DNA from 2 places in the Brevibacillus agri genome. Region 1 is predicted to be linked to the other one. Evidence: riboswitches for the same ligand, from Rfam matches in the RefSeq annotation. Region 1 holds a riboswitch; the other holds the start of a gene.
The links. A riboswitch is a leader RNA that binds a small molecule or an ion and turns the genes downstream of it on or off. The one in region 1 is predicted to bind cobalamin.
Positions count from the first base shown of each region.

Region 2: another riboswitch for cobalamin. It lies ahead of metE (5-methyltetrahydropteroyltriglutamate--homocysteine S-methyltransferase); the one in region 1 lies ahead of BA6348_RS03575 (hypothetical protein).

Region 1 is NZ_CP026363.1:672,055-676,475, forward strand. Features, by position in the region: gene BA6348_RS03570 (YhgE/Pip domain-containing protein) at 1-1,805, shown strand, start outside; cobalamin riboswitch at 1,932-2,131, shown strand; gene BA6348_RS03575 (hypothetical protein) at 2,285-2,530, shown strand; gene mmgD (citrate synthase) at 2,520-3,629, shown strand; gene BA6348_RS03585 (bifunctional 2-methylcitrate dehydratase/aconitate hydratase) at 3,657-4,421, shown strand, end outside.
Region 2 is NZ_CP026363.1:2,901,045-2,905,465, forward strand. Features, by position in the region: gene nrdF (class 1b ribonucleoside-diphosphate reductase subunit beta) at 1-488, shown strand, start outside; gene brnQ (branched-chain amino acid transport system II carrier protein) at 973-2,325, shown strand; cobalamin riboswitch at 2,474-2,673, shown strand; gene metE (5-methyltetrahydropteroyltriglutamate--homocysteine S-methyltransferase) at 2,818-4,421, shown strand, end outside.

The sequences.
Region 1 (4,421 bases):
AAGTCGCAAGCGCGGTCACCACGGCCACAGAGAAGGCCAGTCAGGCAATTGAGATTGTTTCGGCGGCTCAAAACGCCCTGCCGCGCATTGCCGAGCTGACGGACAAAGGAGCCGATTTGGCCGATCAACTGAATCGGTTTTTTGCAACCCATGACGGCGCATGGGACACAATCGCGCCGCTGATTAAGCAAAATCTCCTGCTGGCCCAGCAAGCTGCCGATGCGCTTGCGCAGCTTACAGACAGGCTTTTGCAGCTCAATCCGGAGCGCTTGCCGACAGCAGAAGAGGTTCATGCCGTCCAGGACAGGCTGTCCCGAGTCGTGCGCGTGCTGGAACATACCGCAGCGCTGGCCGACAAGCTGAACGGCTACATCCCCGGACAGCCGCTGGACCGTTTGTCAGAGCGGCTGCACGGGCTCGAGGACAGGATGAATCGGCAAATCGAAATTCTCGGCACGATTGCAGACGCGCTGGAAAACGGGAAAAAGCCAGCGCGAGACTTGGTCGAGAGCCTGAACGAACTGTCGAAAAACACGAGCGCGGAACTGGGCGATATTCTCGGGCGCTACGATAGCGAAATCGTTCCGAAAATCGAGGAAGGCATTGAAAAGCTGAAGACGATCACGGGAACGTCCGCCGAGCTTTTGCACAAAGCGCAGGAAAAGCTCCCGGATATCGAGACGATTCTCAAGGAAACGAAGGCAGGTCTGGAGCTTGGCCTGGCAGAGCTGAAACGAATCGAGCAGGAGCTGCCGCAAATTCAGGCGCGGGTTCACGAGTTGGCGCAAACGCTGCAAGCGAAGTCGGACGCTTTTGCCAAAGCGATTCGCACGGCGGCTCCGTTCTTGAAGGAAAACTTGCCAGCCATCGGGCAAAAGCTCGACCAGGCGGCGGCATTCATTCGCAACGATTTGCCGCAGGCGGAAGCGGAACTTGTGAAGCTGGCTGATTTTGTGCGCAACAAGCTGCCGGAGGTGGAGAACGGCGTCCACAGAGTGGCGGCGCTGGTTCGCGACGATTTGCCCAAGCTGGAGAGCGCGATTTCGCAGGCGGCAGACAAGCTGAGAGAGGTAGAGGCGAACAACAACTTCGCCGATCTCGCCAAGCTTTTGCGCGGGGATATTCAAAAAGAGAGCGAATTTCTCGCCAGCCCGGTGCAGATCAAGGAAAACCGCAAATACCCGATCCCGAACTACGGCTCGGCGATGTCTCCGTTTTACGGCGTCCTGTCGCTATGGGTCGGGGCCACGCTGCTGATTTCCCTGCTCAAGCCGGATGCGGAAAATCCGGATGGCCGCTACAAGCCGTACCAGCTTTATTTGGGCCGCTTGGGCACGTTTGTGACGATCGGTCTGCTTCAGGCATTGTGCATTACGCTTGGAGACATTTACATTCTGGAAGCTTATGTTGCGGATAAAGTCCCGTTTGTGCTTTTCGCGATGCTCGTCAGCATGGTATTCGTCACGATCACGTACACGCTGCTGTCCGTATTCGGCAACGTGGGCAAAGGCATCGCGATCATTTTCATGGTGTTCCAGTTTTCCAGCTCGGGCGGGACGTTCCCGATCAGCATGACCGCTCCCTTTTTCCAGGCATTGAATCCGTTCATGCCGTTCACCTACGCGATCAGCTTGCTGCGGGAGGGCGTAGGCGGGGTGCTTTGGGAGACGGCGATCCGGGATATTCTCTTTCTGTTCGGTTTCATCGGAATCAGCCTGTTCATCGCGCTTGCCTTGAAGCGTCCGTTGAGCGGTCTGATTCAAAAATCGATGGAGAATGCCAAGAAGACAAAAATTATCGGGTAAGCCATCAGTAACCAGCCAATCATCGTTATTGGCTGGTTTTTTCGTGTGCGTTCAATCGGGTTACCCAATTTTTAGGAAAGAATCCAATTGTTAATTTTCTGAATCGGTGGTATATTCGAGACAAACTAAATACGTGTACAAACAGGTGCAGATAAATTCACCATCTTTTATCTGCTTAAAAGGGAAGTTCGGTTAGAATCCGACGCTGTCCCGCAACTGTAATTGGGAGCGATTCGAAGATGCCACTGTTTTCGCCAGCCGAAAATGGGAAGGTTCGAAAAGCGATGAACATAAGCCAGGAGACCTGCCTGTTTGAGCACAACATCAATACCTACGAGGATAGGGGGTGTTAAGTGCGAAATGGATAGGCGTGTTTTTGATTTGGACAATCAGCATGCTTATTTGAGTATTCATTCGCCTCTTAACAACTTCTGCGGAAGTTGTTTTTTTGTGCGGATTTTCAGGAGGGTACGTGACGGATGAGCGATTTTTTGTTTGGAACGGTTGAGTATTTTACCAACGATTTTCAGGCGTGCATTATGAACAACTTGACGATAGAGAACCCGAGCGTTATCAAGGCGCATTACTCGAAATTAAAAGACGAGGTCATCAGGCGATCAGACAGTCCAGCGGATCAAGAAAAGCTTTTGCAAAATCTCGACAAGGCTTATCAACGTCTAAAGATCAACCTATTTGGGGCGGAGGATGAGGAACATGGGAGTTGAAGAAAAGTTTTTTCCAGGTCTGGAAGGGGTAGTGGCTGCGGAAACGAGCATTTCCTTTCTGGATACGAAGCAAGGAGAAATCGTCATCAAAGGGTACGACTTGATCGAGCTGTCCAAAGCGTACCGTTACCTGGATATCGTCCATCTTTTGCTGGAGGAAGCGCTGCCGAACGAGGAACAAAAGCGGGCGGTAGAAGAGAAGCTGAAGAGCGAGTACGACATCCCGAGAGAAGTGTTCGACATGCTCAAGCTGCTGCCGGAAAAAACGCATCCGATGGACGGCTTGCGGACGGGGCTGTCGGCGCTGGCCGGCTATGACAGTCACCTCGACAACTGCTCGCCGCAAGCCAACAAGGAGCGGGCCTACAAGCTGCTCGGCAAAGTGCCGAACATCGTCGCCAACAGCTACCGCGTGATTCAAAAAGCCGAGCTGGTGGCACCGTTGCCGGAGCTGTCGTACAGCGCCAATTTTCTCTACATGATTACGGGCAAAATCCCGTCTGCCTTCGAAGAGGCCATCTTCGACCGATCCCTGGTTTTGTACAGCGAGCACGAAATGCCCAATTCGACCTTTACGGCGCGGGTGATCGCCTCCACTTTGTCGGATTTGTACGGGGCATTGACCGGAGCGGTCGCTTCGCTGAAAGGAAACTTGCACGGCGGAGCAAACGAAGCGGTGATGCACATGCTGCTTGAGGCAAGCTCGGTCGAGGAATTTGAGCAATTGCTGGAGTCCAAGCTGGCCAACAAAGAGCGGATTATGGGATTCGGCCACCGCGTGTACATGAAAAAGATCGATCCGCGTGCCCTCATGATGAAGGACGCCTTGAGGCAACTGTGCGACGCCAAAGGAGACGACCTGCTGTATCAGATGTGCGAAGCCGGAGAGAAAATCATGGAGTGCGAGAAGGGCATTTACCCGAATCTCGATTATTACGCCGCTCCGGTGTACTGGATGCTCGGGATTCCGATTCCGCTGTACACCCCGATCTTTTTCAGTGCGAGAACAGTAGGGCTGTGCGCGCATGTGATCGAGCAGCATAAACACAACCGCCTGTTCCGGCCCCGGGTCAACTACATCGGCCAACGCCGCGCGTAAATCCAAAAAGAGAAAGGAATGATTCGCATGCTGAAAATGAATGAACGGACAAAAACAGACCAGTTGCTGGAGGAAATCGCAGACTATGTGCTGACGAAGGAGATTACGAGTGAAGAAGCGTTCCAGACCGCACGCTACGTGCTGCTGGATACGCTCGGATGCGGCATTTTGGCTCTGTCCTATCCGGAGTGCACGAAGCTGCTCGGGCCGATCGTGCCTGAAACCGTCGTTCCGAACGGTTGCCGTGTACCGGGAACCTCGTACGTGCTTGACCCGGTGCGCGGAGCGTTCAATATCGGTTGCATGATCCGTTGGCTCGATTACAACGATACGTGGCTGGCCGCAGAGTGGGGGCATCCGTCGGACAACCTCGGCGGTATTTTGGCAGTAGCCGATTATTTGAGCCGCGTACGCCTGGCAGAAGGAAAAGAACCGCTCGTCGTGCGCGATGTGCTGGAAATGATGGTGAAAGCGCACGAAATCCAGGGTGTGCTCGCTTTGGAAAACAGCCTGAACCGCGTCGGCCTGGATCACGTGCTGTTCGTCAAAATCGCCACAACGGCTGTCGTGACGAAGATGCTGGGCGGCGGCCGGGAAGAAATTATCAACGCTTTGTCCAATGCGTGGATCGACAATTCCGCCTTGCGCACCTATCGTCACGCGCCAAATACGGGATCGCGCAAGTCGTGGGCAGCCGGGGACGCGACCAGCCGGGGCGTTCATCTCGCATTGATGGCGCTCAAGGGAGAGATGGGCTATCCGTCCGCTCTGTCTGCGCCAGGCTGGGGATTC
Region 2 (4,421 bases), 2.2 Mb from region 1:
TGGAAAGCTACCTGTTTTACAGCGGCTTTTTCTACCCGCTCTTTTTGGCCGGGCAGGGCAAGATGACGAGCAGCGGCGAAATCATCGACCTGATCGTCCGGGACGAGAGCATTCACGGCCTGTACGTCGGCGTGCTCGCGCAGGAAGTGTACCAGCGGCTCAGCGTCGTGGAGCAGGCGACGGTCAAAGAGGAGCTGTACGCGCTATTGCACGAGCTGCACCAAAACGAAGAGGAGTACACTGTCTCCTTGTACACAGAGATTGGCCTGGCGGACGAGGTGTTGGCCTACGTGCGATACAACGCGAACAAAGCGTTGATGAATCTGGGGCTGGAGCCGTTTTTCCCCGAGGAGGAAGTCAACCCGATCGTCTTGAACGGGATTCGCACGCACACGAAGCAGCATGATTTCTTCTCGAAAAAAGGCAATGGCTACGTCCGCACGCTCAACGTCGAGCCGCTGACGGATGACGATTTTCGCTTTGAGTAAAAAAGTTAAACGATCGTTTAAAAGGGTTGCTGTCTACAGACGGCAGCCTTTTTGTCGTGCCCGTTACGCGAAAAGGGGCGAGCGGCGCGCATGCACAGGCGCGCGCGAAGTAGCGGATGAGTTGCCCACATTCCTTCCTGTGAGATTTTCTCGATCAAGAATCTTTTATAGAAAGGAATAAAAGAATTCTTCATTTTAAAATACCTTTTCATTCATATTTATGTTATAAATAAATGATGTGTCGGCTCTTTTGATTGCCATCCGGTCGAGCCGAGTTGGGCTTAGGCTGGAACAGCAAAGCGGCAGTGACGAGAGTCGCAGAATCATCGTGTCATGCGTCTGGAGGACTGATTTATCTGACAATGAATCCAGTGTTATCCAGTTTGGCTGGAGGCTGGACGAGCCGCTAGACTTCGTGAATTTTTTCACTAATCTGAGGGTTCCTTACAAGGCCCTTCGTTCTTACTCACAGGAGGTTTTTGTCATGCTTCAAAAAGTTTCATATTCGTTTATCGTCATCATCGGATTTATGCTGTTTGCGCTGTTTTTCGGAGCAGGCAACCTGATTTTTCCACCGATGCTGGGACAGATGGCGGGAACGAACGTCTGGGAAGCCAACGCCGGTTTTCTCGTGACAGGGGTTGGCTTGCCACTTTTGGCAATTACAGCGTTGGTGTATTCAGGTAAAGACGATTTGCGTTCGCTCGCAAGCCGTGTGCACCCGCTGTTCGGTCTTGTTTTCACGATTTTGCTCTATTTGGCGATCGGGCCGTTTTTTGCGATTCCGCGCTCCGGGAATGTTTCGTTTGAGATCGGGATCAAGCCGTTCTTGTCCGAGCAGGCCGGGCCTTTGCCGTTGATTGTGTTTACCGTCTTGTTCTTCACGCTCGCTTGCCTGTTGTCGCTCAATCCAGGAAAAATTATCAATGTAGTCGGAAAAGTCTTGACACCGATGAAGCTGACGTTTATCGGCATCATCGTCCTGACGGCGATTGTGTATCCGATTGGCGAGCTGCAAGCGCCAGTGGGCGATTACCAGTCCAAGGCGTTTTTCAAAGGATTCCAGGACGGCTATTTGACGCTGGACGCGCTCGGGGCGTTTGTATTCGGCATCATCATCGTCAATGCGATCAAGGAAAAAGGGGTTACGTCGAAAAAGCAAATTTTGCTGACGTGCGCCAAAGCAACGCTGATTGCGGGTGCGCTCCTGGCGTTTTTCTACTCGGTGCTTGCCTACATGGGCGCTTCCAGCGTGGAAAAGCTCGGCCATTTGGAAAACGGGGCGCAAATTTTGGCCAAAGTGTCGAATTATTACTTCGGTTCTTACGGCGGCCTGCTGCTCGGCCTGATGATTACTGCGGCGTGCCTGACGACCAGCGTCGGATTGATTACGGCGTGCTCGTCGTATTTCCACGCGATGTTTCCGCGCATTTCGTATAAAAAGTTTGCCGTCATTTTGGCTGTGTTCAGTACGCTCGTCGCCAATATCGGGTTGACTGCGCTCATCAAGGTGTCTGTTCCGATTTTGACGACGATGTACCCAATCGCCATCTCGCTGATCTTTTTGACGTTTTTGCATCAAGGGTTTGGCGGTCGGCCAGAGGTGTATCAAGGCAGCTTGTTCGGTACGTTTCTCGTCAGCCTGTTTGACGGGCTGAATGCTGCCGGGGTCGAGCTTGCGGCGATCAACGACGTCTTTTCCCGCTACTTGCCGATGTACACGATCGGCCTGGGCTGGCTGCTGCCTGCATTGATCGGGGGCGTTGGCGGCTACCTCGTTTATTTGATGCGCAAACCATCGCTGCGCGCGCGTGAGCTTCGCCTGACCAAGCAATAGGACAGGCATTATGAGGAAGCAGCCTGAACGTTGACATCAGTTTGCAAAGTGGAAATAGTTTAGCATGACAAAAACTGGTTTACGTGTTACTGTATGAAGAAAGGTGTGTCCCGCCCATTTTTGGGGCACATGCACTCATACCGACAATTTCATATGAGTGGAGACAGGTTCCTTGGCGATGAATATCGGCGCAAGGATGAAAAGGGAAGTCGGTGAGAATCCGACACGGTCCCGCCACTGTATGAGGGGAGTTTGCACAACTTTTGGCCACTGGTCGAGCTGACTGGGAAGGCGTTGTGCAGATCATGATCCTCAAGTCAGGAGACCTGCCTGTTTCGACAACACTGCTTAACCTACGGGAGATAGGGAGGTGTTAGGATGCTGTGATCTCAGTGTTTATTTGGCATTTCTAACGTTCTTTCTGATCGTTGGAGATGCCTTTTTTATTGGGCGAAATCGAAAAAATGATCGCAAAGGATGGAGAGGAAGCAAATGAAAAGCAGCAACTTGGGATATCCGCGGATCGGCAAAGATCGCGAGTGGAAAAAGGCACTGGAAGCTTTTTGGGCGGGGAAACTCGACGAGACGACATTCCTTGCGCAAATGGAGCAAATTCGCAAGCAGCACCTGGTCAAACAACAAAAAAAGGGGATCGACTGGATTCCGGTCAACGACTTTACTTTCTACGACCACATGCTCGACATGGCGGTCATGTTCGGCCTGATTCCGAAGCGGTTCGCGTATGCGGGCGGTCCGGTGCCGCTGGCTACGTATTTTGCGATGGCGCGCGGCAACAAAGACGCGGTCGCCAGCGAAATGACCAAGTGGTTCAACACGAACTACCACTATATCGTCCCCGAGTTCGGCGAGCGCACGCCTGTCTTGACGGAAAACAGGCCGCTGCAAGCGTACCTGGAGGCGAGAGATCAGCTAGGGATCGCCGGCAAGCCTGTCATCGTCGGGCCGTACACGTTTGTCAAGCTGTCCAAAGGGTATGCCAAAGACGAATTTGAACGCGTCGTCGATCAGATCGTGCCGCTGTACGTGGACGTCCTTCGCGAGTTGGAACTGCACGGCGTCGAGTGGGTGCAGATCGACGAGCCTGCGTTTGTCCTCGATCTTACCGGGCAAGACAAAGTGCTCATTCGTCGCGTGTACGAGCAGTTCAGCCAGGCGCTGCCGCACCTGAAGCTGATGGTGCAGACGTACTTTGAAGCGGTGGACTGGTACGAGGAGCTGATTGAACTGCCTGTCCACGGTTTGGGCCTTGATTTTGTTCACGGGAAAACAGCGAACCTGGCCAACTTGACGACGCACGGTTTTCCGCAAGACAAAGTGCTCGGCGCCGGGGTCATCGACGGACGCAACATTTGGCGCTCGGCCCTGGAGGAAAAGTGGGAGTTGGTCAAAACGTTGTGCACCGTAGTAGCCCCAGAGCGGGTATGGGTTCAGCCGTCGAGCAGCCTGCTGCACGTTCCGGTTACCGTCGAAGACGAAACCGATTTGCCGGAAGAAGTGCGCGTCGCATTGGCGTTTGCCGATGAGAAATTGGCTGAAGTGCGCTTATTAGTCCAAGGTTTCCAATATGGAAAGTATGTTATCTCGAAGGAAATCGCCCAGAACGAGAAAGACTTGCAGCGCTTGGCCCAATCTCCGGCACGGAACCGCCAGGAAGTGCAGGAGGCGAGAAAAGCGCTGGCGTCGACAGCGGCGAAGCGGGCAGTGCCGTTCCACGAGCGTCGCGAGATTCAGCAGGCGACGTGGAAGCTTCCGCTGCTGCCAACGACGACGATCGGCAGCTTCCCGCAGACGACAGAAGTTCGCCAGGCCAGACAGCAGTTCAAAAAAGGAAACTGGACCGTCGAACAGTACGATGCGTTCATTCAGGAGCAAATCCGCGAGTGGATCGCCATTCAGGAACAGATCGGCCTGGATGTGCTGGTGCACGGCGAGTTCGAGCGGACAGACATGGTGGAATATTTCGGAGAAAAGCTCGACGGCTTCGTTTTCACGAAAAACGGCTGGGTGCAGTCGTACGGCTCCCGTTGCGTCAAACCGCCGGTCATTTACGGCGACGTGCAGTTCGTCTCCCCGAT